3 regions of the Streptomyces sp. NPDC058534 genome follow, and region 1 is predicted to be linked to each of the others. Evidence: riboswitches for the same ligand, from Rfam matches in the RefSeq annotation. Region 1 holds a riboswitch; each other region holds the start of a gene.
The links. A riboswitch is a leader RNA that binds a small molecule or an ion and turns the genes downstream of it on or off. The one in region 1 is predicted to bind cyclic di-AMP.
Positions count from the first base shown of each region.

Region 2: linked by a shared signal. The riboswitch ahead of ACFWR9_RS12845 (transglycosylase family protein) and the one ahead of ACFWR9_RS33120 (NlpC/P60 family protein) in region 1 are both predicted to bind cyclic di-AMP.
Region 3: linked by a shared signal. The riboswitch ahead of ACFWR9_RS09450 (peptidoglycan DD-metalloendopeptidase family protein) and the one ahead of ACFWR9_RS33120 (NlpC/P60 family protein) in region 1 are both predicted to bind cyclic di-AMP.

Region 1 is NZ_JBHXNW010000072.1:15,932-30,177, forward strand. Features, by position in the region: gene ACFWR9_RS33105 (NlpC/P60 family protein) at 1-521, opposite strand, end outside; gene ACFWR9_RS33110 (hypothetical protein) at 854-1,207, shown strand; gene ACFWR9_RS33115 (tellurite resistance/C4-dicarboxylate transporter family protein) at 1,185-2,222, opposite strand; gene ACFWR9_RS33120 (NlpC/P60 family protein) at 2,250-3,479, opposite strand; cyclic di-AMP (ydaO/yuaA leader) riboswitch at 3,485-3,662, opposite strand; gene pcrA (DNA helicase PcrA) at 3,894-6,380, shown strand; gene ACFWR9_RS33130 (peptidoglycan DD-metalloendopeptidase family protein) at 6,482-8,179, opposite strand; gene ACFWR9_RS33135 (esterase/lipase family protein) at 8,376-9,359, opposite strand; gene ACFWR9_RS33140 (cobalamin B12-binding domain-containing protein) at 9,913-10,329, shown strand; gene ACFWR9_RS33145 (DUF5691 domain-containing protein) at 10,419-12,056, opposite strand; gene ACFWR9_RS33150 (SWIM zinc finger family protein) at 12,187-13,554, opposite strand; gene ACFWR9_RS33155 (AAA family ATPase) at 13,686-14,246, shown strand, end outside.
Region 2 is NZ_JBHXNW010000016.1:70,889-76,254, forward strand. Features, by position in the region: gene ACFWR9_RS12825 (exopolyphosphatase) at 1-333, opposite strand, end outside; gene ACFWR9_RS12830 (DUF501 domain-containing protein) at 330-878, opposite strand; gene ACFWR9_RS12835 (septum formation initiator family protein) at 927-1,409, opposite strand; gene eno (phosphopyruvate hydratase) at 1,525-2,814, opposite strand; gene ACFWR9_RS12845 (transglycosylase family protein) at 3,107-3,817, opposite strand; cyclic di-AMP (ydaO/yuaA leader) riboswitch at 3,821-3,987, opposite strand; gene ACFWR9_RS12850 (transglycosylase family protein) at 4,171-5,226, opposite strand.
Region 3 is NZ_JBHXNW010000011.1:110,411-115,776, reverse strand. Features, by position in the region: gene ACFWR9_RS09470 (aspartate aminotransferase family protein) at 1-430, shown strand, start outside; partial or broken gene ACFWR9_RS09465 (cupin domain-containing protein) at 486-808, shown strand; gene ACFWR9_RS09460 (DUF6126 family protein) at 805-927, shown strand; gene ACFWR9_RS09455 (tyrosine-protein phosphatase) at 941-1,738, opposite strand; cyclic di-AMP (ydaO/yuaA leader) riboswitch at 2,165-2,322, shown strand; gene ACFWR9_RS09450 (peptidoglycan DD-metalloendopeptidase family protein) at 2,327-3,244, shown strand; gene ACFWR9_RS09445 (SGNH/GDSL hydrolase family protein) at 3,450-4,235, shown strand; gene ACFWR9_RS09440 (TetR/AcrR family transcriptional regulator) at 4,304-4,939, opposite strand; gene ACFWR9_RS09435 (MBL fold metallo-hydrolase) at 5,015-5,366, shown strand, end outside.

The DNA.
Region 1 (14,246 bases):
GACGTCAGCGAGGTCAGCTCGACGCGGGCGGCGCCACGCAGTCGCTCGATGTCCCGCAGCTCCTTGCGCACCCGGCCCACGGCGGCCGTCTGCCTGCTGCCCGCGCGTTCGACGAAGGCGGCGCCGTCGAGGTACCGGTCGGGGTCGGCGGAGAGCGCGAGCTGCAGGGCCGGGTCGAGACCGCCGCTGCGGTACTGCGCCGCGGCGACCGATCCCAGCGCCTCCCGGGCCGAGTTCAGCCGGTCCTCCTTGCGGGCGGCCTGGTCCCGCAGCTTCTCCAGACGCTGTTCGGCGGCGTCCGCCTTCTCCTTGGCGCCGTTGTACTTCTCGGTCGCGACCTCCGCCTGCTGGTACAGCTTGTCGACCTTGGCCCTGACCTGGGCCGCCGTCGGCTGCGGGTCGGCGTGACCGGTCCCGCCCAGGCCCGTCGCGGTGGCCGCGCCCGCGAGGGTGATGGTGGCCGCCGTACGGGCCCTGCCGCCGCCCGTCACGCGCTGTCGCGGCCTGCGGTGCGTTCCCACCTGCGATCCACGTCCTTCCGTACGACTCGACTCCGGCCTGTGCCGGGTCGGCTCCGGTCCGCTCCGGCTGCCTGGGGGAGGACGCTAGGCGCCTCGGTAACGGTCCGGTGACGGGATGCGCGGAAGTGGCGGTACCGGATCGGCCCGCGTACGCATATGACCGCGTGCCCGTCCGGCGGCCGTCGCCTTCACACGGGGTGATGACCGAGCTGCCCGATCGGGGGCGGGTGAGGGACCTGAGCTGTTATGGGACGCATATATGCGCCGGGGCGGCTCAGGCGTGGCCGGGCCGGTGTCGGACCGTGTCCGGCCTCTCATTAGGCTCCGGCCTCATGGACGTACTCATCCACCTCCTCGTCGGTCTGCACATCATCGGCATCGCCGCGCTCCTCGGGGGCTTCCTGACCCAGATGAAGGCGATGGGCCGGGGCACGGCCCGTTTCGTCCCCGCGATGCTGCACGGCGCGCTGACGATGCTGGTCACCGGCGCCGTCCTGATCGGCCTCAACCAGGCCGACGACCAGTCCGTCGACAACGTCAAGATGGGCGTGAAGCTCGCCCTGCTGATCGTGATCCTCGGCCTGGTCTACGTGAAGCGCGACGACGAGAAGGTCGACAAGCCCCTGTTCGGCCTCGTGGGCCTGCTGACGGTCGCGAACATCTTCATCGCGGTGCTGTGGACCTGACGGCGGAGGCGTCCGCGCCCGCGGACCGCAGCCCGGCCCGGGCCTGGGCGACCGCCCCCGCCGCTACCGCCAGCCACCCGACCACCGCGATCCACAGCAGGACCCGGCCGGGCGTGTCCAGCCACGCGACGTCGATCGCGGCGGCCACGGACAGCGTCGCCGCGGCCGTCATGCCGAGCGGGAAGGCCGTCGACCAGCGCCGTACGTCGTAGCGGACCCGCGGCCAGACGATCTCGGCGACCAGCAGGACGACGAACCAGGCGAGGTCGAGGGTGAGCAGGAAGACGGTCACGTCGTGCAGCACGGCGCTGTCGTCGTAGTTCCACAGGTACATGCCGGTCCCGGCCGCCGCGAGCAGCTTGGCGCCGGCGAGGGCCGAGATGGCGAGCGCTCCGCCCGCCACCCAGTGGTCACCGGAGCCCCGGGCCACCTGCCGCAGATCGAAGCGGAACAGCGCGATCAGGTAGAGCACGATCCCCAGCCAGAACGGCACCAGCGCCGCGTGCGCCAGCCAGGGCGTAGAGGTGACCGCGGACAGCGTGGCGCCGAGCACCGCCAGCCCTTCCGTGGCCACGCACGCCAGGAACACCGTCCCCGGCATCCTGCGCCCCCAGTGCTGCACGACCAGGAGGAGCAGCACCGGCCACAGCAGCGCCGCCAGCGCCAGCAGCGCCGCCGCCAGGGTCGTCCAGCCGTGCAGCGAGAACCGGGTGCCGAGCACGGTGGTCGCGGCGACCGCGGTGAGCGCGCCCGGCGTCCCCGCCCGCGTCAGCCACTGCGGGCGTTCGACCAGCAGCAGGTAGACGAAGTTCGCCGCCAGGGTCAGCCAGGCGGCGCAGGCCAGGAACAGGGCGATGCGGGACAGGACCTCGTGTCCCGTCATATGCAGGGCGACCGACAGGATGCCGGTCGCCATCACCGCGGCCCCGGCCGCCGGTGGACGCTGCGCCCACCAGGCGCGCAGGGGGGAGGGGGGAAAGCCTGACGACGTGCCTGACGACGTGCCTGACGACATGCCCCCGATGCTAGAGAGCCGCGCCGGTCAGGCGGGTCGCACCACGCTGTGGATCGACGACTCGCCGTCGTAGAAGATCGACTCCTCGCGCACGTACGCGCCCGGCTTCGGGGCGTGGATCATCATGCCGTTGCCGATGTAGAGGCCGACGTGGCTGAGGTCGTCGTAGAAGAAGACCAGGTCACCGGGTTGCGCCTGGGAGACGGGGACGGTCGTGCCGGCGTTGACCTGGTCGTAGGTGACGCGCGGCAGCGTCACCCCCGCGGCCTTCCAGGCGGCCTGGGTGAGGCCCGAGCAGTCGTAGGAGCCGGGGCCGGTGGCGCCCCAGACGTACGGCTTGCCGATCTGGGCGCGGGCGAAGCCGAGCGCCTTCTCGGCCTTGGTGCCGTACGAGGAGTCCGGCGTCGACGACCCCGACGAACCGGTGCCGGAGGACTCCGAGGAACCGGAGGAGGTGCCGCCGCTCTCCTGCCGCGCGGCCTCCTCCCGCCGTTCGCGCTCCTCGGCCTGCTGCTTGGCCTGCTGCTCGGCCTGCTGCTCGGCCTGCTGCTCGGCCTGCTGCTTGGCCAGCTCCGCGGCCTTGCGGGCGGCCGCCTCCTGCTTCTTCTTCTCGATCGCCGCGAGCCGGGCCTTCTCCTCGGCGGTCAGCTCCGACAGCAGCTCACGCGCGGTGGCGAGCTTCTTCTGGACGGTCGACTTGGCCGTCTTCAGGTCCTTCTGCGAGCCGGTGAGCGTCTCCAGGCTCTCGGTGGCCTCCCGGCGCTTCTTCATCGTCTCGGACTGCTGCGTGACGTAGTCGTCGACCGCGATCTTCTGACGGCCGGTGAGCCGGCCCATCAGCTGGTTCTGGTCGAAGTACTCCTGCGGCGAGTCCGCGAGCAGGAAGGTCGCCGTCTCCGGGACCGCCGTGCCCGTGCGGTACTGCGCGGAGGCGAAGGAACCCAGCTCCTCGCGCGCCTCGTTGAGCTTCTGGGTGCGCTGGGCCACGTCGTCGAGGAGGGTGTCGACGCGCTTGCGCTGCTTGGCGGTCTTCTCCTTGGCCGCGTTGTACTTCTCGGTGGCCGACCCCGCCTGCCGGTAGAGGTCGTCGACCTTCTTCTCGACCTCTTCGAGGCTCGGCCTGTCGTCGTCCGACGGCGTGGCGTTCGCTGTCTGGGACAGCAGGGCGACGGAGGTGAGGGCCGCCGTGGCGATGGCCGGGGCCCGTATGCCCGCGACGCGTGAACCGGTGGGGCGCGACTTGCGGTGCGACGCCAAGGAGGCGCTCCTTCCAGTGCTCCGCCTACCGGGTTAGCTGTCGGGTTCGGGCGGCACGGAAGGGTTGCCCTACGGCGGGACCGTCCTCGTCGAGGGCGGTACGGCCGATTCACCCCAAGTTCTCGGTTGGGTCCCCGGCTCCGGGTGCCGTGACGGGCACGTCGGACTCGGCGGAGGCCGCGCGGCCCGGCGAGGTTCGCCGGAGGGGGTCGTTCGGCCTGCCCGCACCGTAGCCAACTCGTGTGGCCGCTGTGAAGGTTGGTGGGTGATATGCCCGATACATTTTCGTGACCTTGGCCGCGGGTGTCACTCTTCGTGTCGCACCACGTCGCAGGGCGTGCCGGTGGGCGGTGTCCCGGCCATTTTCCGGGGCGGCGCCGGGTTGTCGGTGGGGCGCCCTAGACTCGGAGAGCGATGAGCAGCCTCTTTGACGACAGCTTCCTGGCGAGCCTCCAGACCCCCCGGGGTCACGAGGAGGAACCCCCGCCGCCGCCCGAGGACGATCACGGACCGGAGCCGGTCCCGCACGATCTGTTCGGCGGGAAGTTCGACGCGCCTCCAGAGCGCGACCGGTACTACCGGGACGGCGCCCCGCGCCCCGCCCTGGACCCGGCCGCCCTCCTGGACGGGCTGAACGAGAACCAGCGAGCCGCCGTGGTGCACTCCGGCTCCCCCCTGCTCATCGTGGCCGGCGCCGGCTCCGGCAAGACCCGCGTGCTCACCCACCGCATCGCCCACCTGCTGGCCGAGCGCAGTGTCCACCCGGGCCAGATCCTCGCGATCACCTTCACCAACAAGGCCGCCGGTGAGATGAAGGAGCGCGTCGAGCAGCTCGTCGGCCCGCGCGCCAACGCGATGTGGGTGATGACCTTCCACAGCGCCTGCGTGCGCATCCTGCGCCGCGAGTCGAAGCGGCTCGGCTTCACGTCGTCCTTCTCGATCTACGACGCCGCCGACTCCAAGCGGCTCATGGCACTGGTCTGCCGCGACCTCGACCTGGATCCCAAGCGCTTCCCGCCCAAGTCCTTCAGCGCCAAGATCTCGAATCTGAAGAACGAGCTGATCGACGAGGAGGACTTCGCCGCGCAGGCCGCCGACGGCTTCGAGAAGACCCTCGCCCAGGCCTACGCCATGTACCAGTCGCGGCTGCGCGAGGCCAACGCCCTCGACTTCGACGACCTGATCATGACTACGGTCAACCTGCTCCGCGCCTTCCCGGACGTCGCCGAGCACTACCACCGCCGCTTCCGGCACGTCATGGTCGACGAGTACCAGGACACCAACCACGCCCAGTACGCCCTGGTGCGCGAGCTGGTCGGCACCTCCGAGCACCCCGTCGACGTGCCGCCCGAGGCCGAGGTCCCGCCCGCCGAGCTGTGCGTGGTGGGCGACGCCGACCAGTCGATCTACGCCTTCCGCGGCGCCACCATCCGCAACATCCTCCAGTTCGAGGAGGACTACCCGAACGCGACGACGATCCTCCTGGAGCAGAACTACCGCTCCACCCAGACCATCCTCACCGCCGCCAACGCGGTCATCGAGCGCAACGAGTCCCGTCGGCCCAAGAACCTGTGGACCAACCAGGGCGCCGGCGCGCAGATCACCGGGTACGTCGCCGACACCGAGCACGACGAGGCCCAGTTCGTCGCCGACGAGATAGACCGCCTCACGGACGCGGGCGAGGCCAAGGCGGGCGACGTCGCCGTCTTCTACCGCACCAACGCGCAGTCCCGGGTCTTCGAAGAGGTCTTCATCCGCACCGGCCTGCCCTACAAGGTCGTCGGCGGCGTCCGCTTCTACGAGCGCAAGGAGGTCCGGGACGTCCTGGCCTACCTGCGGGTGCTGGCCAACCCCGAGGACTCGGTGCCGCTGCGCCGGATCCTCAACGTCCCCAAGCGCGGCATCGGTGACCGGGCCGAGGCGATGATCGACGCCCTGTCGCAGCGCGAGAAGATCAGCTTCCCGCAGGCGCTCAAGCGCGTCGACGAGGCGTATGGCATGGCGGCGCGCTCCGCCAACGCCGTCAGGCGGTTCAACACGCTCATGGAGGACCTGCGCACCATCGTCGAGTCCGGCGCCGGACCGGCGACCGTCCTTGAGGCCATCCTCGAACGCACGGGATACCTCGCCGAGTTGCAGGCCTCCACCGACCCCCAGGACGAGACCCGCATCGAGAACCTCCAGGAACTCGCGGCCGTCGCCCTGGAGTTCGAGCAGGAGCGCGCCGAGGGCGAGGAGGCCGGGACCCTGGCCGACTTCCTGGAGAAGGTCGCCCTGGTCGCGGACTCCGACCAGATCCCGGACGACGAGGACGGCGACGGCGTCGTCACCCTGATGACCCTGCACACCGCCAAGGGCCTGGAGTTCCCGGTCGTCTTCCTCACCGGCATGGAGGACGGCGTCTTCCCGCACATGCGCGCCCTCGGCCAGGCCAAGGAGCTGGAGGAGGAGCGGCGGCTGGCGTACGTCGGCATCACGCGCGCCCGCGAGCGGCTCTACCTGACCCGGTCCACGCTGCGCAGCGCCTGGGGCCAGCCCTCCTACAACCCGCCCTCGCGGTTCCTGGAGGAGATCCCGGCCCCCCACCTGGAGTGGAAGCGCACCGGGGCGAACGGACCGGCTCCCTCCGCGCCGGTCTCGGGCTTGGCGGCCTCGCTGTCGTCGTCCCGTTCCCGTTCCTCGGCGTCGGGCGCGTCCGGCTTCGCCACCCGCCGGTCCGCCGGCGCGGAGCAGCCGACGGTGTCCCTGGCGGTCGGCGACCGCGTCACGCACGATCAGTTCGGGCTCGGGACGGTCGTCGGGGTCAAGGGCACCGGGTCCAACGCCGAGGCCACCATCGACTTCGGCGACCCCAAGCCGAAGCGGCTGCTGCTGCGGTACGCGCCGGTGGAGAAGCTCTGACGGTGCGGGACGGGCCGCGCGGGCCCGGGCTGCGGCTCGGGTCCGCGGCCGGTCGGCGCACGCCCCGGGGGCGGGCCGGCGGCTGAGACGCTACGGCGTCACTAAGGGTTCAGGCCGTGGCTGCGCAGCCACGAGAGCGGGTCGATCGCCGAACCGCCCGCGGGGCGCACCTCGAAGTGCAGGTGCGGTCCGGTCGAGTTGCCCGAGTTGCCGGAGAAGGCGATCGCGTCGCCGGCCTTCACCGTCGTACCGGAGGGGACCTGGTAGCTGGAGAGGTGGCAGTACCACGTCTCCGTGCCGTCCTTCGCCGTCACGATCATCATGTTGCCGTACGCGCTGTTGTACTGCGTACGGACCGTGCCGTCGGTCGCGGCCATCACCGTCGTCCCGTACGACACGGGGAAGTCGATGCCGCTGTGCACGGACATCCAGTTGATGCCGGCCTGCCCGTAGTACGCGCTGAGGCCGTGCTGCGCCACCGGGAGGGCGAACTTGGGGCGCAGCCGCTCCTTGCGGGCCGCCTCCTCCGCCGCGCGCTTCTTCTCGGCCGCCTGCTGGGCCTTGAGGTCGATGCGCTCCTGCGTCCGGCTGGCCCGGTCGGCGAAGTCGTCGGCTCCGGCGGCGAGGCTGGTGAGCTGCGTGTCCAGCTTGTTGTTGGCCGTGGACGGCTTCACCGGCGCGGCCTGCTGCCCGCCCGGGTCCGCGGCCGCCGCCGTGGTCTCCGTGCCCTCGTCGCCGGTGAGGCTGCCGACGGAGGCGGCCGCGATACCGGCGACGCTCATCACGCAGGCCGACGGCACGGCGATGGTCAGCAGCGCGGAGCGCTTGGCGGGCTGGCGGCGGCGGGAACGCGCCCCGGCCCGGGAGGCGCCGCGCGCGGCCGGGATGCGGGGGGCCGGGGTGATCTCCTCCTGGTCGTCCAGGAGGGCGGTCACGGTGGGGAGTTCGCCGGCGGCGGCCAACTCGCCTTCGTGCGGGGCCGGTTCGTCCCCGGCGGACAGGATGTCCGGGGTGGCGTCCTGCGTTGCTGCGGGCTCCGCCGGGTTCGCCGTGGTGCCGTCGGGGTTCCACTGGGTGGCGTCGTAGGCGCCGGTGTCGAACGTGCCGGTGGCGAAGGTGTTGGCTTCGAAGGTGGTCGTCTCGAAAGCGCCTGTTTCGAAGGTGGTCGTCTCGAAGGCGGCCGTCTCGTCGAAGGCGACTGTCTGGAAAGCGCCGGTGTCCAGGGTGCCGGTGGTGAAGGCGCCGGTCTCGAAGCTGCCGGTTTCGAAGCTGCCGGTTTCGAAGGTCTGCGTGCCCCAGTCCCACTGCTGGGTCCCGTCGGCCGGGCTGCCGGACTGGGCCGGCTGGGTCCAGGCGCCGGTGTCCCACTGTCCGGTGGCCTCGACGCCCGTGGCCTGCGGCTGCACGCCGGCGGGCTCCTGGTATCCGGCCGTCCACGCGGTCGCGTCGTAGGTCCCGGAGCCGTAGCCGGTGTGGTGCTGGGCGGCGTACGCGTCGTAGTGCGGCTGCCCGCCGCCGTCGGACCACTGGCTGGTGTCGTAGGCGCCCGTGGTGCCGTACGAGCCCGTCGTGTCGTAGGTGCCGGTGGTGTGGCCCGGCAGGCTGCCGAAGAGGGGATCCGCGTCGAAGGCCGCGGGGGCGGTGCCGGTGGTCGGAAAACCAGTGGTGTCGTAGCCGCCGTACGTGGTGAGGTCGCCGTATTGGGCCTCCCCTGTGCCGTACGACGCGTAATGCGCCGATGCGGCGTCGGAAGCCGAAGCCGGGGTGGTCGTGGTCCCCGACGGGTGACGGTCGTTCACCAACTTCTCTTTCGCCTCGACAACAGGGGCTGCCAGAGCAGTGCGGCGACTGTACCCGGCGGTATACGGGCACGACAATCTTCGTCAGGTTTCGCTGGCGCAGGAAACGGGCAATCGGCCGTGTTTTGGGGGACGGCGGGCACGAGTTTGGCTTTTTGTTCGAGTCGCGTTCGATACTGAACGGGTTGTTTCGGAGTCAGGCGACCGTCAGACCACCGGCTCGTCCGCCCGCTCCCGCTCGTCCACCTGATCCCGCTCGTCCATCCGCTTCCGTGCCGGTCTCCGCCTCGATGGTGTCCAGTGCCTCCCGTATCCCCGTGGCCACGGCGGGGTGCACCGGCAGCGCGAGGTGGCCGATGCCGCTCACCCGTACGTTCTGCACGGTCAGGTCGGGGTGGTCGAGACAGGCCGTCTCCAGCGGGTCCATCACCCGGTCCAGGTCGCTCCAGAAGCTGACGAACTGCGTACGGCAGCCCGGCGTGGGCCGGGACAACTCCTCGATCACCGCCGACCCGGGGCGCATCTGACGCACGATCGGGTGCGCGTTGGCCAGCGGGACCACGCGGGTGCCGGAGTGCGGGGTGCCGAGCGTCACCAGCGTCCGGACCCGCAGGTCACCGCCGAGCCGCTGCACGTAGTACCGCGCGATCAGCCCGCCGAGGCTGTGCCCGACGACGTCGACCCGCTCGCTGCCGGTGCGCTCGCAGATCTCTTCGATGTGCCGGCCGAGCAACTCGGCCGCCGTGCGTATGTCGCAGGTCAGGGGGGAGTAGTTCAGCGAGTCGACCTGGTGCCTGCCGTGCTGGGCCAGGCTGCGGCGCAGCAGCAGGAAGACAGAGCGGTTGTCGATGAAGCCGTGCAGCAGGACGACCGGCGTGCCTGCGGGGGCCGGGAGCCGGGGCGCCGGCGGGGAGGGCTCCGGGGCCCGCGAGCCGACGGGCGGGAGGGTCAGGGCGGGGCGGCGCTCCTGGATGATCCCCGAGGGATAGAGGAGCAGATGCCCGGCGAGGATCGCGACCTCCAGGGCGCTCGCCTTGAGGAGGGTCAGGGAGAGCCCGGTCAGTCGTCCGGGGAGGCTCGCCAGTTCCGGCAGTCCCGGGATTCCGGGCAGGCCGGGCAAGCCCGGGAGGAGACGCTGAAAAAGCGGAAGAAGGGGCAGTGCTGCCGTGGTGACCTTCATGGGCCGACCTCCGTCCGGCACGCGCAGGGACGCCTCTGTCCCCCGTGTGCCCTCGTTAGAGCGCCGTGACACCAGTGTTTCGTGATGTTTGCGAGGTCTACCCGGATGGGTGTGTCGACGTGCCGTATCCGAGCCAGGGGTGTCCCGTGGGTCTCGTCTGACCTGTGGGTTTCGTCTTGCCCGTGGGTCTCGTCTGGCCTGTGGTGTCGGTGATACGGCGACGAGGCCGCCCGCTGCTTCCCCGTCCCGCCCTCGCTGCGGCTCTCCGTGCGCGTGATGCCGCCGCGCCCTGGTGCGGTGCGCGGCGAACGTGTCCCACCGTGTGATTTCCCCCTCTGTATCCACCGTGAAACTGCCGGTTGCGGGATGCTGGCGATAGCGTTCGTTCACTTCCCGGACGCCGCGGTGCGGGACCTCCGTGTCGCGAAGGTGCGCGCTTTGCGGCCTTCACGCACCATGTGCGGCTTTGAGTGCCGTGCTCCTGTGTACGGCGTCGGCGAAGTGTGCGGTACTTGTCGGTACGGATGGATGTAGTCGCTTCATGGAGGCAGTGATGGGTGTGGCAGCCGGTCCGATCCGCGTGGTGGTGGCCAAGCCGGGGCTCGACGGCCACGATCGCGGGGCCAAGGTGATCGCGCGGGCCCTGCGTGACGCCGGTATGGAGGTCATCTACACCGGGCTTCACCAGACACCCGAGCAGATCGTGGACACCGCGATCCAGGAGGACGCCGACGCGATCGGGCTGTCCATCCTCTCCGGTGCGCACAACACGCTCTTCGCCGCCGTGATCGCGCTGCTGCGGGAGCGGGACGCGGCGGACATCCTGGTCTTCGGCGGCGGGATCATCCCCGAGGCGGACATCGCTCCGCTGAAGGAGAAGGGCGTCGCCGAGATCTTCACGCCCGGCGCCACGACGGCGTCGATCGTGAACTGGGTCCGCGCGAACGTGCGGGAACACGCGGAGGCGTAGCCGCCCGCTCCGTCGGTGCGGGCCGTGCGCCGTCCCAACGGCTCTTGGGCGGCCGTGGGGTGCGGGCGGCTCCACGACTGCGCCACGTCCTACCCCGCTCCCAGCTCCTCCGCCATCGCCGCCCGCAACCGCAGTGTCGTGACGAGCCGTTGGAACGCCTCCGCCCAGTAACCCCCTGCGCCCGGCGACGCGTCCTCCGACTCGTCCGGTATCGCCTGCAGGCCGTCGAGGCGGCCTGCCTCCGCGGAGTCGAGGCAGCGTTCGGCCAGCCCCATGACGCCGCTGAAGCTCCACGGATAACTCCCGGCGTCCCGGGCGATGTCGAGCGCGTCCACCACGGCACGTCCGAGCGACGGCGCCCACGGCACCCCGCACATGCCGAGCAGCTGGAACGCCTCGGACAGTCCGTGCGTAGCGATGAAACCGGCCACCCAATCGGCCCGTTCACCCGCCTTCAGCGTGCCGAGCAGCTTGGCCCGCTCGGCCAGGGACACCGCGCCGGGACCGCCGGCCTCGGGCGCCGTGGGCGCTCCCAGCAACGCCCGCGCCCACGCGCCGTCGCGCTGTCGTACCGCCGCGCGGCACCATGCCGCGTGCAGCTCGCTCTGCCAGCCGTCCGCCACCGGCAGGGCGACGATCTCCTCGGGGCCGCGTCCGCCGAGCCGAGCCGGCCAGGTCGCGAGCGGGGCCGCCTCGACCAACTGGCCGAGCCACCAGGACCGTTCTCCCCGTCCGCCGGGCGGCTTGGCCACCACGCCGTCCCGCTCCATGCCCGCGTCGCACTCGTGCGGCGCCTCGACGGCGATCGCCGGGGAGTCCGGGGCGCGGTCGAGGGACACGCAGGTCACGGCCCGCGCCGCCATCCGCGCGGCCAGCGCCGAGTCCGGCAGTGCCGACAGCAACTCCGCCGCCGTCGCCCGTACGTTGCGGCTGCGGTCGGCCAGCGCCTGCTCCAGGAAGGGCTCGTCCGCCGGTGCCAGCCCGGTCCGCAGCGAGTCGAGGAACATCAGCCGGTCCTCGGCCCGCTCCGTCGCCCAGGTCGAGGCCAGCAGCCCGCGCGCGCCGGCCGGGTCGCGGGCGCGCAGGCCCGCCAGCAGGGCGACCCGTTCGGCGAACAGGCCCTCGTCCCAGAGCCGCCGCACCCGGTCCGCGGCGCCGGGACCGGGCAGCGCGGTCCCGCCGCCCGGCGTGGCACGCAGGGCGAACCGCCAGTCCGGATTCAGCCGGGCCAGCCACAGGGCACGGGGCCCCGCGAACCTCAACGCCGCCGGCCGCAGGTCCGTGCGCCCACGTGCCGCGTCCAGCAGCGCCGGAAGCGCCTCGGGCGGTGCCGCGAAACCGCGCGCGTTGGCCGTCGCCAGCCACTGGGGCAGCAGCTCCATCAGATCGGGCGCGGTCCCCCGGCGCCCGCCGGCCGCGGAGCCGGGACGGTCGGCGAGCAGCATCGTGAGGCGCCGGGCGGCCGCGGCGGGCAGGGGCGGGCGCGGATCCTCGGGAGCCGGGTCGGGGCGCCGCGCCGCACGGGCCGGCCGCAGCCCGGCACGGCGACGAACAGTCTCCGCCGCGGCCGCGTCCAGCAGCGCGGCCGGCGCACCCGGTCCGGGCTCGCTTCCCGGCGGCGTACGCCGGTCCGTACCGAGCAGGGCGGCGGTGACGAGTTCCTCCCAGGAGGCCGTCGAGGCCGTCGTCGGCGCTGGTGTGTCCGGGGGAGTGGGTGTGCTGGTCATGCGGTTCCCCTCTGGTTCCCTCTTGGTCCATGGCCTGGAGCGTGTCGGTGCGGGCGTGGGACGCGGCAGGTATGCGCATGGGACGCGGCAGGTGCGGGCATGGGACGCGCCGGTACCGACGTCTGACGTGTCAGTACAGCGGCACCGCCGGACCGGGGCCGGCCGGCCAGGCCGTCAGCGGAGTGAAGCCCCGGTGGCCGCACTCGCCGAAGACCGTGACGGGCGCACCGCCCGACAGCGCGGCCAGCCGCCAGACGCCCGCCCGGTTTCCGGCGCCCGACACGAGCGGCAGCGCGGTGTCGTCGTCGGCGTCCGCCAGCTGCCACGAGTCGCCGTCCGGCACCGGGACGACGCGCCCCAGCGTCAACGGCACCGAATCCAGCCACGGGTCGTCGCGGAGGGCCTCGCCGAACCGGACGGCCGCCCTCGACGTGGTCACTCCTCTCGGGCGTATCTCCGTGGTCGCGGGCTGTGCGAACCGCCGCCCCAGGGCCGCCCGCCGCTGTCCGGCGCCCGGGTACGCCGACACCTCGGCCTCCAGCGTCAGCCCCACCGGCAGCGCCAACTCCGGTGCCCTGCCCGCGGCGCCGTAGGAGAGGAGCAGCGCGGTCCGGTCCGTCTCCGCGCCGTACAACCAGATGCGACGGGTCGTCAGCCGCCCGTCCGCGGTGTCGTACTGGGCGAGGACCAGCCAGCGGTCCCGCACCGGCGGGCCGTCCGCGGACGCCGGCAGACCCACGCGCGAACGGACGGTCGCCGCCAGTCCGTCGGGCAGGCCCTCGCGGCGCAGCCAGCCCTGGTCGAGCAGGTGGAGGAGGGCGCACTCCTCCAGCAGCCGGACCGGCCAGCCGGGGCCCGACGACGGTATGGAGCCCAGCTCCCGCACGCGTGCGGCCAGACCCGGGGCCTGGGCGTCGACCATGCGGGCCGCCGTCTCCTCCCACAGCCCGTAGCCCGCCTGCTCGGCGCCGGCCAGACCGCCGCGCAGCAGGTCCGTCAGCCGCTGCTCCAGCTCCGTCGCGCCCGCGGTGATCCGCCCGGCCCGCTGCAGGGCCCGGCGCCGCGCCGCCTCCGGATCAGCGGTCCCGGACCCGCGCCCCGGCGACGAGTTCGCCGTCCCCGTCCCCTCTCTCCCCTCCGCGCGCTCGCGTTGTCCGGCGATCCACCGCTCCGCCCACTCGGGCGCTGCCGCCCCCGGCATCGCGACGCCCCCGCCCGACCAGAGCAGCAGCAGCCCCAGCGCGTGCTTGCACGGGAGCTTGGGACTCGGGCACGCGCACCGATATGCGGGCCCGGACCCGTCCGCGACGTCGACGACCGTCCGATACGGCTCGCTGCCGCTCCCCTTGCACAGCCCCCACACCGCCCCCTCGTCGGAACTCCCCACCTCGGACCACGGACCGGCCGCCCCGAACCTGCCGCCCGCTTCACGTGACGCGACGTCAGGTGCCAGTGCCAGCACCTGGTCCGCGGTCCAGCGCACCCCCTGCTGAGTCATGACATCGAAGGTAGATCCTCCCACTGACAATGGCCCGAGGGAGAGTGTTTTCGCAGGTCAGAGCGATTGTCAGTGGCGTGGTGCATCGTGGATGACAGATCGAACCGGCCGAGCTGGAGGGGGAATCAGCCATGCCTGTGTCCGTAGAAGCGATGTCCGGGGTCGAGAGGTTGCGGCCCCACGCCGAGCAGGCCTTCGGGGCCGAACTGGCCGCGCTGGCCGCGCAGGACGACCGTCCGCGCCCGGCCCGGTGGAAGCTGTCGCCCTGGGCCGTCGCCACCTACCTGCTCGGCGGCACCCTGCCCGACGGCACCGTGATCACCCCGAAGTACGTGGGCTCGCGCCGCATCGTCGAGGTCGCCGTCAGCACGCTCGCCACCGACCGCGCCCTGCTCCTGCTCGGCGTGCCCGGCACCGCGAAGACCTGGGTGTCCGAGCACCTCGCGGCGGCCGTCAGCGGCGACTCCACCCTGCTGGTGCAGGGCACCGCCGGCACCCCGGAGGAGGCGATCCGCTACGGCTGGAACTACGCGAGGCTGCTCGCCGACGGCCCGAGCCGCGACGCCCTCGTGCCCAGTCCGGTCATGCGGGCCATGGCGGACGGCACGACCGTGCGGGTGGAGGAGCTGACCCGCATCCCGGTCGACGTGCAGGACAGCCTGATCACCATCCTGTCGGAGAAGACCCTGCCG
Region 2 (5,366 bases), on a different contig from region 1:
GCCGAGGATGTCCAGCACCCCGCGCACGAAGTCGTCGCGGTTCTCCGCGTCCCGGGAGGCGGAGGTCGCCACGAAGCGCAGCCGCTCGGCGCCGTGCTCCTTGATCACCTCGGCGTACTCGCGGCAGGCGGCGAAGGTCCGCTCCAGCGCCTCCGGCGCCAGCCGCCCGGTGCGGTCGACGCCCTGGCCGAGCCGCACGATCGTCATGCGGCGGTCCAGGTCGGTCAGCTCACCGGTGGCCCCCGCGCCGGAGGCGCTGTCGGACACAGTCGTGTCCGCGACGAGCAGCCGGATGGAGTTCGTACCGCAGTCGATGGCGGCGACCCGGGTCACTGGGCGTCCTCCTGGTCGGTGGGCGTCTCGTCCTTGAGGGACACGCACGGCCCCTTGCGCCACCACTCCGGCAGCATCGCGATCGCCTCGTCGCCCAGCGGATTGACGCCGGGACCGGCCGCCAGCGAGTGGGCGACCAGCACGTGCAGGCACTTGACCCGGTCCGGCATGCCGCCCGCGCTCGGGAAGCCGGTCAGCTCCTCGATCTCGTCGCGCCGCCGGACGTAGTCCTCGTGCGCCGCGCGGTAGGCGGCGGCCAGCTCCGGGTCGGCGGCCAGCCGCTCGGTCATCTCCTTCATCACGCCGTTCGCCTCCAGCGTGCCGATGGCGGAGGCCGCCTTCGGGCACGTCAGGTAGTACAGCGTCGGGAAGGGCGTGCCGTCGGGCAGCCGCGGTGCCGTCTCCACGACGTCAGGCTGTCCGCAGGGACAGCGGTGCGCGATGGCGCGCAGGCCGCGCGGAGGACGGCCGAGCTGCTGCTTGAAGGCCAGCACGTCCGCGTCGGTGGGCTCGGTGCGCGGCGTGGTCGGCGGGGGAGTCTGCATGACTGCTTCTGCTGGTCTTCCTGTTGAGTCAGTGCCGGCGCGGTCGGTTCACGGCCGGCGGGCGGCGGCGTCGGCCTTGTCGACACCGTCCCAGACGTTCCGGTACCAGGGGCGGTCGGCCCCGCCGGACTCGGCGCGGGCCTGCTTGGCCGCGTCCGGGTCGACGACGACGAACCCCGTCTCCCCCGGCATCACGTAGTGCAGCCGCAGCCGGACCTGCTGCTCGGCGTAGGCGTCGTCCTGCCAGCGCGCCTTGAGGTCGCGCAGCTCCTCGACCCGGTCGCGGGTCTCCTGCTGCTCGCGCCGCAGATCGGCGATCTCGGCGCGCTGGGCGACGTACTGCCGTATCGGATAGGCGAGCGCCACGACGAGCGAGCAGAGCACCATCGCGAGCAGTGCGGCCCGGCCGGTCAGCCGGGAGCGACGGGCCTGGCGCTTGGTCTGCGAGCGGTAGACCCGGGCCGCGGTCTGTTCCCCGATGATCCGGATCCTGGTCGCGGTGGAGAAACGGTCCCGGTCCTTCACCGCCATGTCTGTCCCCGCTTCCCGTCCACACGTGCGTACGTCCCCGCACACGGTACGGGACCGAGTACGGGGACGTACGTACGACGCTGCCTACGAGAGCGGCGCTCAGCCCTTGCTGTGCTTACTGGTTCGCAACGCGAAACCGCGGGAACGCGCTGCGGCCGGCGTACACCGCGGCGTCGTCGAGGATCTCCTCGATGCGCAGCAGCTGGTTGTACTTGGCGACGCGCTCGGAGCGGGCCGGGGCGCCGGTCTTGATCTGGCCGCAGTTGGTGGCGACGGCCAGGTCGGCGATGGTGACGTCCTCGGTCTCGCCGGAGCGGTGGGACATCATGCACTTGAAGCCGTTGCGCTGGGCCAGCTCGACGGCGTCCAGGGTCTCGGTCAGCGAACCGATCTGGTTGACCTTGACGAGCAGCGCGTTGGCGGCGCCGTCCTCGATGCCGCGGGCCAGGCGCTCCGGGTTGGTGACGAACAGGTCGTCGCCGACGAGCTGGACCTTGTCACCGAGCTTGTCGGTGATGGTCTTCCAGCCCTCCCAGTCGTCCTCGAACAGCGGGTCCTCGATGGAGACCAGCGGGTACGCCTCGACCAGCTCGGCGTAGTACTCGGTCATCTCGGCGGCCGTGCGCTCCTTGCCCTCGAAGGTGTAGGAGCCGTCCTTGTAGAACTCGGACGCGGCGACGTCGAGCGCGAGGGCGATCTGCTCGCCGGGGGTGTAGCCGGCCTCCTTGACCGCCTCCAGGATGAGGTCGAGGGCCTCGCGGTTGGAGCCGAGGTTCGGGGCGAAGCCGCCCTCGTCGCCGAGGCCGGTGGCCAGGCCCTTGCTCTTCAGGACCTTCTTCAGGGTGTGGTAGATCTCCGCACCCCAGCGCAGGGCCTCGGAGAAGGACTCCGCGCCGATCGGAGCGATCATGAACTCCTGGATGTCCACGTTGGAGTCGGCGTGCGAGCCGCCGTTCAGGATGTTCATCATCGGCACCGGCAGCAGGTGCGCGTTGGGGCCGCCCAGGTAGCGGAAGAGCGGCAGGTCGCTGGCCTCGGAGGCGGCGTGGGCGACGGCGAGGGAGACGCCGAGGATGGCGTTGGCGCCGAGCGAGCCCTTGTTGTCGGTGGCGTCCAGGTCGAACATGGCCTGGTCGATCAGGCGCTGCTCGGTGGCGTCGTACCCGACCAGCTCCGGGCCGATCTGCTCGATGACGGCGAGGACGGCCTTCTCGACGCCCTTGCCGAGGTAACGGCCCGGGTCGCCGTCACGGAGTTCGATGGCCTCGAAGGCACCGGTGGAGGCGCCGGACGGAACGGCGGCACGACCCGTGCTGCCGTCGTCGAGGCCGACCTCGACCTCGACCGTGGGGTTGCCTCGGGAGTCCAGGATTTCCCGGGCTACGACGACGTCGATGGACGGCACGAGCATCTCCTTCTTCAATGTGACGCTTCGGTGTGACGCGCGGGTCCGCAGGACCGCGACGGCTCTGCGGGACCGAGCCTAACCGGCTCCGGGCGATCGGCCCGCCGATCGCCCACCCGCTGGACAGAACCGAGCGTAAATTGTTTCTGAACGAAACAAAGACGTTTCCGGAAACCGGAACGGATGGGCCGGGCGAGCGCGGGGCGGGCGTCGGGCGGGCGCCGGGCGCAAAAATCCCGCCCCGGTGCGCACGGGGAACACGCACCGGGGCGGGAGTCGCGGCAGGCGCCGCCTACTTCAGGTGCAGCTGCTGACCCGGGAAGATCAGGTCGGCCTCGTCGACGATGTCGTCGTTCAGCTTGAACAGCTTCTCCCAGCCGCCCTTGACCTCGTGCTCCTCGGCGATGGAGCTGAGGGTGTCACCCTTGACGACCTTGTACTCGCCGTCACCCTTCTCGACCTTCTTGCCGGTGGGGGTGGTGACGGTCTTCTTCTCGGCCTTCTTCTCGACGGCCGGGCGCTCGTCGGAGCGGGACGCCTTCTGCTCGGTGGAGCGGTCGGCGGTGGGGCCGCTGTCCGCGCTCTGCGAGCCGCTGTCCTGGCTCTCGCCGGAGCCGCCGCCGGTGTACGCGGCGTTCGAGAGGCCGGTGCCGCAGACCGGCCAGGCACCCTTGCCCTGGCCCGCGAGCACCTTCTCGGCGATCTCGATCTGCTGCGCCTTGCTGGCCTGGTCTGCGGTGGAGGCGTACTGGGTACCGCCGTAGCCGGCCCAGGTGGAGGCGGAGAACTGCAGGCCGCCGTGGTAACCGTTGCCGGTGTTGATGGACCAGTTGCCACCGGACTCGCACTGGGCGACTGCGTCCCACTCGGACGCGGTGGCGGCGGAGGCGTTGCCGGCCGCCATCAGCGGGGCGGCGACGGCGGCACCGGTCACGCCGGCGACGGCGATGACGCGAGTGGCCTTGGACGGACGACGGTGCTTGCCCTTGCCGGAAAACAGCATGGTTGATCCCCTCACCGACGCCTGCGAGGTGAGCTGTCGGGTTCGGGCCGGTTGAGTTGCCCGGCCGGGTTCCTCGCGGAACTCGGCTCCACCCCTAGCCACTCCGGCAGAACTGCCCGGTGCGGCACTTACCTTGGGTCCCCCGCTCCTGCCTTCGGCGCTTGACGCGACGACTGTTCCCGTACGGCCGCTGGCAGGATTCGGCGTTGCGGCTGTCGGGGCCCGCGGTGGCGAGCGGTCATGACCGTAGACACGCGCTCCGCGGATTTTCAAAGACGATCACGGCTTCTGAGACCTATCTCTCACGAGATCCAAAACGGACATAGAGTCTCTAACCGTGACGCGAACTCCCCCTACTTTTCGCCCGATTCGCCCACGACCGTGAGCGTCTGACCGGGCAGGATGTGGTCGGGGTCGTGGCCGACGACCTTCTCGTTGTCGGAGTAGAGCGCGCGCCATCCGCCGTCGACGCCAAGGGAGTCGGCGATGGCCCAGAGATTGTCGCCGGAGCGGACGACGTAGGAGCCGCCCTCGGCCTCCCGCGACCCACCGTCACGCGAGGCGTGCCGGCCCGAGGTGCTGTCCGTAAGACCCTTCACGGGCCCGCCCTCGTCCGCGCTCTCGCCGCGGTGCCGGCCCGCGCCGGACGAGCCGTCGGTGGCCTCCGGTTGGGCGGTGGCGGCGGAGTCACTTTCTGGCGATGTGTCCGGCTTGGCGGATTGATCCGTGTCATCGGACGAGGCGTCAGAAGACGACGAGGAGGGCGAGGAGGAGGGCGAAGGGGACGAAGCGGACGCGTCGGGGTCCGACTCCGATCCCTCGGTCGAGCCGGACGGAGTGGACGAATCGGATGCACCGGACGACTCAGACGACTGGGACGACTCCGGCGACTCCGATGACTTCGGCGACTCGGTCGACTCGGGCGTCTTGGAGTCGGCGGTCGATTCGGTCGACTCGGGGGCGTTCGCCTCCCCCGGGCCCTGCGAACCCTCCGACGAGCCGTCACCGGTCAGGTCGGTGGCGCCCGTGGAACCCGAGTCGTTGCCCAGGCCCGCGAGCAGACCGCAGGTCGGCCAGGCGGCGATGCCCTGGTCCGCGTGCAGCTTCTCGGCGATTCTTATCTGCTGGGAGCGACTGGCCTGGTCGGCGCTGGCCGCGTACTCCTGGCCGCCGTAGCGCTCCCACACCTCCTGGGACAGCTGGAGGCCGCCGTAGTAACCGTTGCCGCTGTTCTGGCTCCAGGCGCCGCCGGTCTCGCACTCGGCGACCTGGTCCCAGTTCGCCCCGGCCGCGTGCGCACCGGTGGCGCCGAGCAGCGGGATCGCGATGGCGGAGCCGGTCACTCCGGCGGCGACGACCAGTGCGGGAGCCTGGCGGGGGCGGCGGTGACGACCGTTCCCGGAGAGCATGCGACGACCTTTCACAGACGACGGGGACCGTGCGGCGGGTGATGCTCGTCGCCACACTGATTCGTGAACGTATAGGCAGATGATCGCTTGTCACAAGTTCATGCCGCGCAGATCACGTGAAGATCACAGAGTTGAGCGCG
Region 3 (5,366 bases), on a different contig from region 1:
GGAGAACGAGGAGATCGTGGCGAACGCCGCCGCGGTGGGGGAGCGGCTGAAGTCCCGGCTGGTGGCGCTGGTGGACCGCTACGAGCTGCTCGCCGACGTCCGCGGCCGCGGGCTGATGATCGGCATCGAGTTCGGCCGGCCCCGGTCCCTGAAGCTGCGCAGCCGCTGGACCATGCTCCAGGCCGCCCGGAAGGGCCTGTTCGCGCAGATGGTGGTGGTGCCGCTGCTGCAGCGGCACCGGATCCTCACCCAGGTCTCCGGCGACCACCTGGAGGTGATCAAGCTGATCCCGCCGCTGATCATCGACACCGCGGACGCGGACCGGTTCGTCGACGCGTTCACCGAGGTGATGGACGACGCGCACAATGGCGGCGGCCTGATGTGGGACTTCGGCAAGACCCTGGTCAAGCAGGCGGTGGCGCACCGCTGAGCCGACCCAACGGGCCCTTCCACCGCGGTGCGCGACGGAGCAACTTCAGCCTGTTACGGGATGGTATGCGGACGGACCCCGGCCACGCTGTGCCACGCCGGCGGTGTGTCCATATTGCTGCCTTCTCCAGGGCGACATCGTGCGGGTGCACCTCGGCGAGGAGTGGCTGCACGTCCTCAGGGGCCGCCTGCGGCTGCGCCTCGGGGACACCGAGCACCGGCTCGCCGTGGGGGACGGCGCCCACTTCGACTCGCTGACCCCGCACCGGATCGCGGCACAGGACCCCGAAGGGGTCGAGCTGCTCTTCGTCCACACGCTGCTGCAGAGCCCGACGGCCGCTCTGTGCCTCGGCCCGACGCCCCCGGGGAGACGCCGTGAGCTCCATGGAGGAGAAGTTCCCGCGTGCCCTGTGGGTGCGGCTGCTCATCTACATCGCCCTGGGGCACGTCTTCGGCGGCTTCCTCTACCTGCTCTTCGAGGTGGGCGCCCGCCGCTAGCGGTCGCGCCGGGTCAGTCCAGCATCCGCTCGCGCAGCCGCTCCCGGGTCGCCGGGGTGAGGTGCAGACCCTGCTTCAGGTAGGCGTCGACGCCGCCCCAGGTCTCCTGGACGGTGTCGAAGGCCGCCGCCAGGTACTCGGCGCGCGCGTCGAACAGGGGGCTGAGCAGCTCCATGATCTCGGGGGAGTAGGCCGAGGCGGCGGAGCTGCCGCGGCGCACCTTGTAGCGGCGGTGCGTGGCGTTCGACTTGAGGTAGTCGTCGAGGACGGCGTCGCGCTCGACGCCGAGCGCGAGCAGCGTGACCGCGATCGACAGGCCCGCGCGGTCCTTGCCGGCCGCGCAGTGCATCAGGGCGGGGACGCTGTCCTCGGCGAGCGCGTGCAGCACCCGGGCGTGCTCAGCCGTGCGCTCCCGGATGATCGTGCGGTAGGACGCGATCATCCGGTGGGCGCCCTTGCCGTCGGCCAGGATCTCGTGCAGCTGGTCGAGGTCGCCGTCGCGGACCATCTTCCAGAACTCGGCGCCGTCCGCCGGGTCGCTCAGCGGCAGGTTCACATTGCGCACGCCCGGCAGCTCGACGTCCGGGCCTTCCAGCTTCTGGTCGGCCGCGTTGCGGAAGTCGAAGATCGTGTGCAGGCCCAGGGTGGCCAGGAAGGCGGCGTCCTCCCCGGTGGCGTGCGCCAGGTGGCCGCTGCGGAACAGCACGCCCTGCCGCACCCGTCGCCCGTCCGCGGCCGGCAGTCCGCCGACGTCCCGGAAATTGCGCACACCGGTCAGCTCGGGTTCGGTCGACGGGACCTGCTGCGTCACGGGGACTCCTCCCACTCCGCCCCGCCGACGCTGCTCGGCGGCGGGCTCGCCCCGACGATACGGCATCCCCTGTCTGCGCCAATGAGTTACCCACAGGGCATTAAGGGGGACCTCGGGCTTTCTGTCCCAATTGACCCCTTCATCCCAACTGGCGCTGAAATGCGAAAGGGTGAGGAAGTGGCGCGTGAGCAGCGTCATATCGGTAACCGTGCGTCGTCCGTCATGTTCACGTAATCAAGCCGGTTTTCAAGGCCGTTCACTCGAAATGCCATTCCTCGAATCGACGGAGTGTGACCGGATATTCCCGTAAAGGATCAATCGGAACACCTTCCGGTGGAACCCTTCGCTTGTCCGGGTGCGTCCTGGTCCCTTACGTTCACCACCGATCCGGACGGACGCCTAATCCTGCCGCCGACCGGAGCCCACACTCATCCACCACCCGTACCCGGCAGGAGCGGGGGACCCACAGGTACGAATGCCTGTTCCGGTTCCCGGAACGGCTTGGGGTAAAGCCGCGTTTCGGCGCGGCCGGGCATCTCCAGCCCGCACCCGACAGCTCACCTCGCAGGCGCCGGAGAGGAATTCACCATGCCCGCGAAGGGTAAGCACCGCCGTACCAGGGCCATGCGCCTGACCCGCACCATCGCCGTCGCCGGAACCGGTGGCGCCGCGCTCGCGCTCCCGCTGATCGGGGCCGCCGGCGCCAACGCCGCCCCCGCGCACTCCGTTTCCGAGCAGTCCGTGCAGTCCATTCCGACGACGGCGAAGAAGGCCGCAGCGAATGGCGCCGAGAAGAACTCGGACGCGCGGACCTACACCGTCAAGAGCGGCGACTACCTTTCGCGGATCGCCGACGAGCAGAACGTCGACGGCGGCTGGAAGAAGCTGTACGAGGACAACCGCGAGGCCGTCGGTTCGGACCCGTCGCTGATCCACCCCGGCCTGAAGCTCTCGGTCGGCGCCAAGGCCGCCCAGTCGGAGAAGCCGGCCGCCGAGAAGCCCGCCGCCGAGAAGCCCGCAGAGGCGGAGAAGCCCGCCAAGCCGGCCGAGAAGTCCACGGACGCCGAGAAGGCCTCCGCCTCGGACGCCGGCACCAGCAGCGGTTACAGCTCCCCCGTCGCGGGCGGCACCGTCGGTACCCCGTACCACCAGTCCGGCAGCATGTGGTCCAGCGGCTACCACACCGGCACGGACTTCGTCGTCCCGACCGGCACCTCGCTCAAGGCCGTGGGCGCGGGCACCGTCGTCTCCGCCGGCCCCGGCGGTGCGTACGGCAACCAGGTCGTCATCCAGCTCGCCGACGGCCACTACGCCCAGTACGCCCACCTCTCCTCCCTCTCCGTCTCCGCCGGCCAGTCGGTGACGGCGGGCCAGCAGGTCGGCCTCTCGGGTGCCACCGGCAACGTGACCGGTCCGCACCTGCACTTCGAGATCCGCACCACGCCGGACTACGGGTCGGACATCGACCCGGTCGCGTACCTGAGTTCGCACGGCGTCTCTCTCTGACGCACGGCTCGGGCGCAGCCCCCACGCCACCGAAGGCCGGACCCCGATCCCCGGGACCGGCCTTCGGTGTATTCCGGAATTGACCAAGCCTTTAGGCGTGGCCTTTCTCACCGACCGTCAATCCCTTCCTACGGTCGCGTAGGTCACATTCCAAGGTGAATCATGGCCCGATGTGGCAGACGATTCGAAGAATGACAGCAGAGCAGTGATCGGGTCGTACGTGGCGCTGGGGGACAGCTTCACCGAGGGTGTCGGCGACCCCGGCCCCGACGGGGCGTTCGTCGGCTGGGCCGACCGGTTCGCCGTACTGCTCGCGGACCGGCGCCCCGAGGGCGACTTCACGTACGCGAACCTCGCCGTGCGCGGCAGGCTGCTCGACCAGATCGTGGCCGAACAGGTCCCGCGAGTCGCCGAACTCGCGCCGGACCTGGTCTCGTTCGCGGGCGGCGGCAACGACATCCTCCGGCCCGGCACCGATCCCGACGAGGTGGCCGAGCGGTTCGAGCGGGCGGTGGCCGCGCTGGCCGAAGCGGCCGGCACCGTCCTCGTGACGACCGGGTTCGACACCCGAGGCGTGCCCGTGCTCAGGCATCTGCGCGGCAAGATCGCCACGTACAACGGACACGTCCGTGCCATCGCCGACCGGTACGGCTGCCCGGTGCTCGACCTCTGGTCGCTCCGGAGCGTCCAGGACCGCAGGGCGTGGGACGCCGACCGGCTGCACCTGTCGCCGGAGGGCCACACGCGGGTGGCGCTGCGCGCGGGACAGGCCCTCGGCCTGCCGGTGCCGGCCGACCCGGACCAGCTCTGGCCGCCGCTGCCGTACCGCGGCGCGCTGGACGTCCGCCGGGACGACGTGCACTGGGCACGCGAGTACCTGGTGCCGTGGATCGGCCGCCGGCTGCGTGGCCAGTCCTCGGGCGACCACGTGACCGCCAAGGGGGCGCTGTCGCCGCACGACATCAAGACGCGGATCGCCGCCGTGGCGTGAGGGCGTTGTGCGGGCGGGCAGGTTCCGGATGGGCGGTTCCGGACGGGGCGCGGCGAGTCAGCGGCGGGTCAGCGGCGTGGGCCGGCCAACGCCTTCCGCGGCAGGCCCAGTTCCCGGGCCAGCGCCTCGTCCGTCCACTCCCGCGCCCGGGCCCGCGACACCGCGCCCGCGTACGACGTCAGTTGCACGGCGAGCCCGTCGAGGAGCGCCGTCAGCCGCAGGGCCGCGCCCTCGGGGTCCGGGCACGGGAACTCCCCGGCGGCCACCCCCTCGACGATGACCTCGGCGATCGCCGCCTTCCACCGGCGGTCCAGGTCCCGCGTGACGTCCCGCAGCGCGGGCTCGCGCAGCGCCGCCGCCCAGCCCTCGATCCACAGCCGCCAGCCCTTGGCCTGTCCCGTCGGGGCGTACCACCGCACGGCGGCCCGCAGGCGGCGCAGCGCCGACGTACGGCGGCCGAGCAGCCCACGCAGATGAGCCAGATCGTCCTCGGCGGCAAGGGCGAAGGCGGCGGCGACCAGCTTCTCCTTCGTGGAGAAGTGGTAGAGCACCAACGCGTTGCTCACCCCGAGCGCGGACGCCACGTCGGCGATCCGCAGCGCGGCGACACCCCGCGCCGATATCTGCTCGACGGCCGCGCGCAGCAGCTCCTCGCGCCGCTCGGCCACAGTCAACCGGACTCTCACCACGCCCCGTCCCCCCATGTCCTGGACACGATCAGTCGGTGTCACACGAGACGACCATAATGAGAGCCTGACCTACTCCACCTGGAGGTTACCGTGGCCGGATTCCGTTCCCCGGGCCCCGGGCCCCGCACGCCGCGGCCCGCGGCCTTCGGCGCGGACCCGAGCGGTGAGCGCATGGCGCGCATCCGCAGATCGCCGCACTTCCGTGACGGCGTCTTCCAGAACCCCGGCGGCACCACCCGGACCCGGCCCTCCGGATCGGCTCGTGAGTTCGCCAAGATCTACTTCGACCGGGAGTCCCGGCTCCGCCGCGCCCCGCGCGGCCCCGTCCCGGTGCACGCCACCACCCTCGCCGACCTCGCCCGGCCGCCCGCCACCGGACTCCGGCTGACCTGGATGGGGCACTCCAGCGTGCTCGCCGAGATCGACGGGCGGCGGGTGCTCT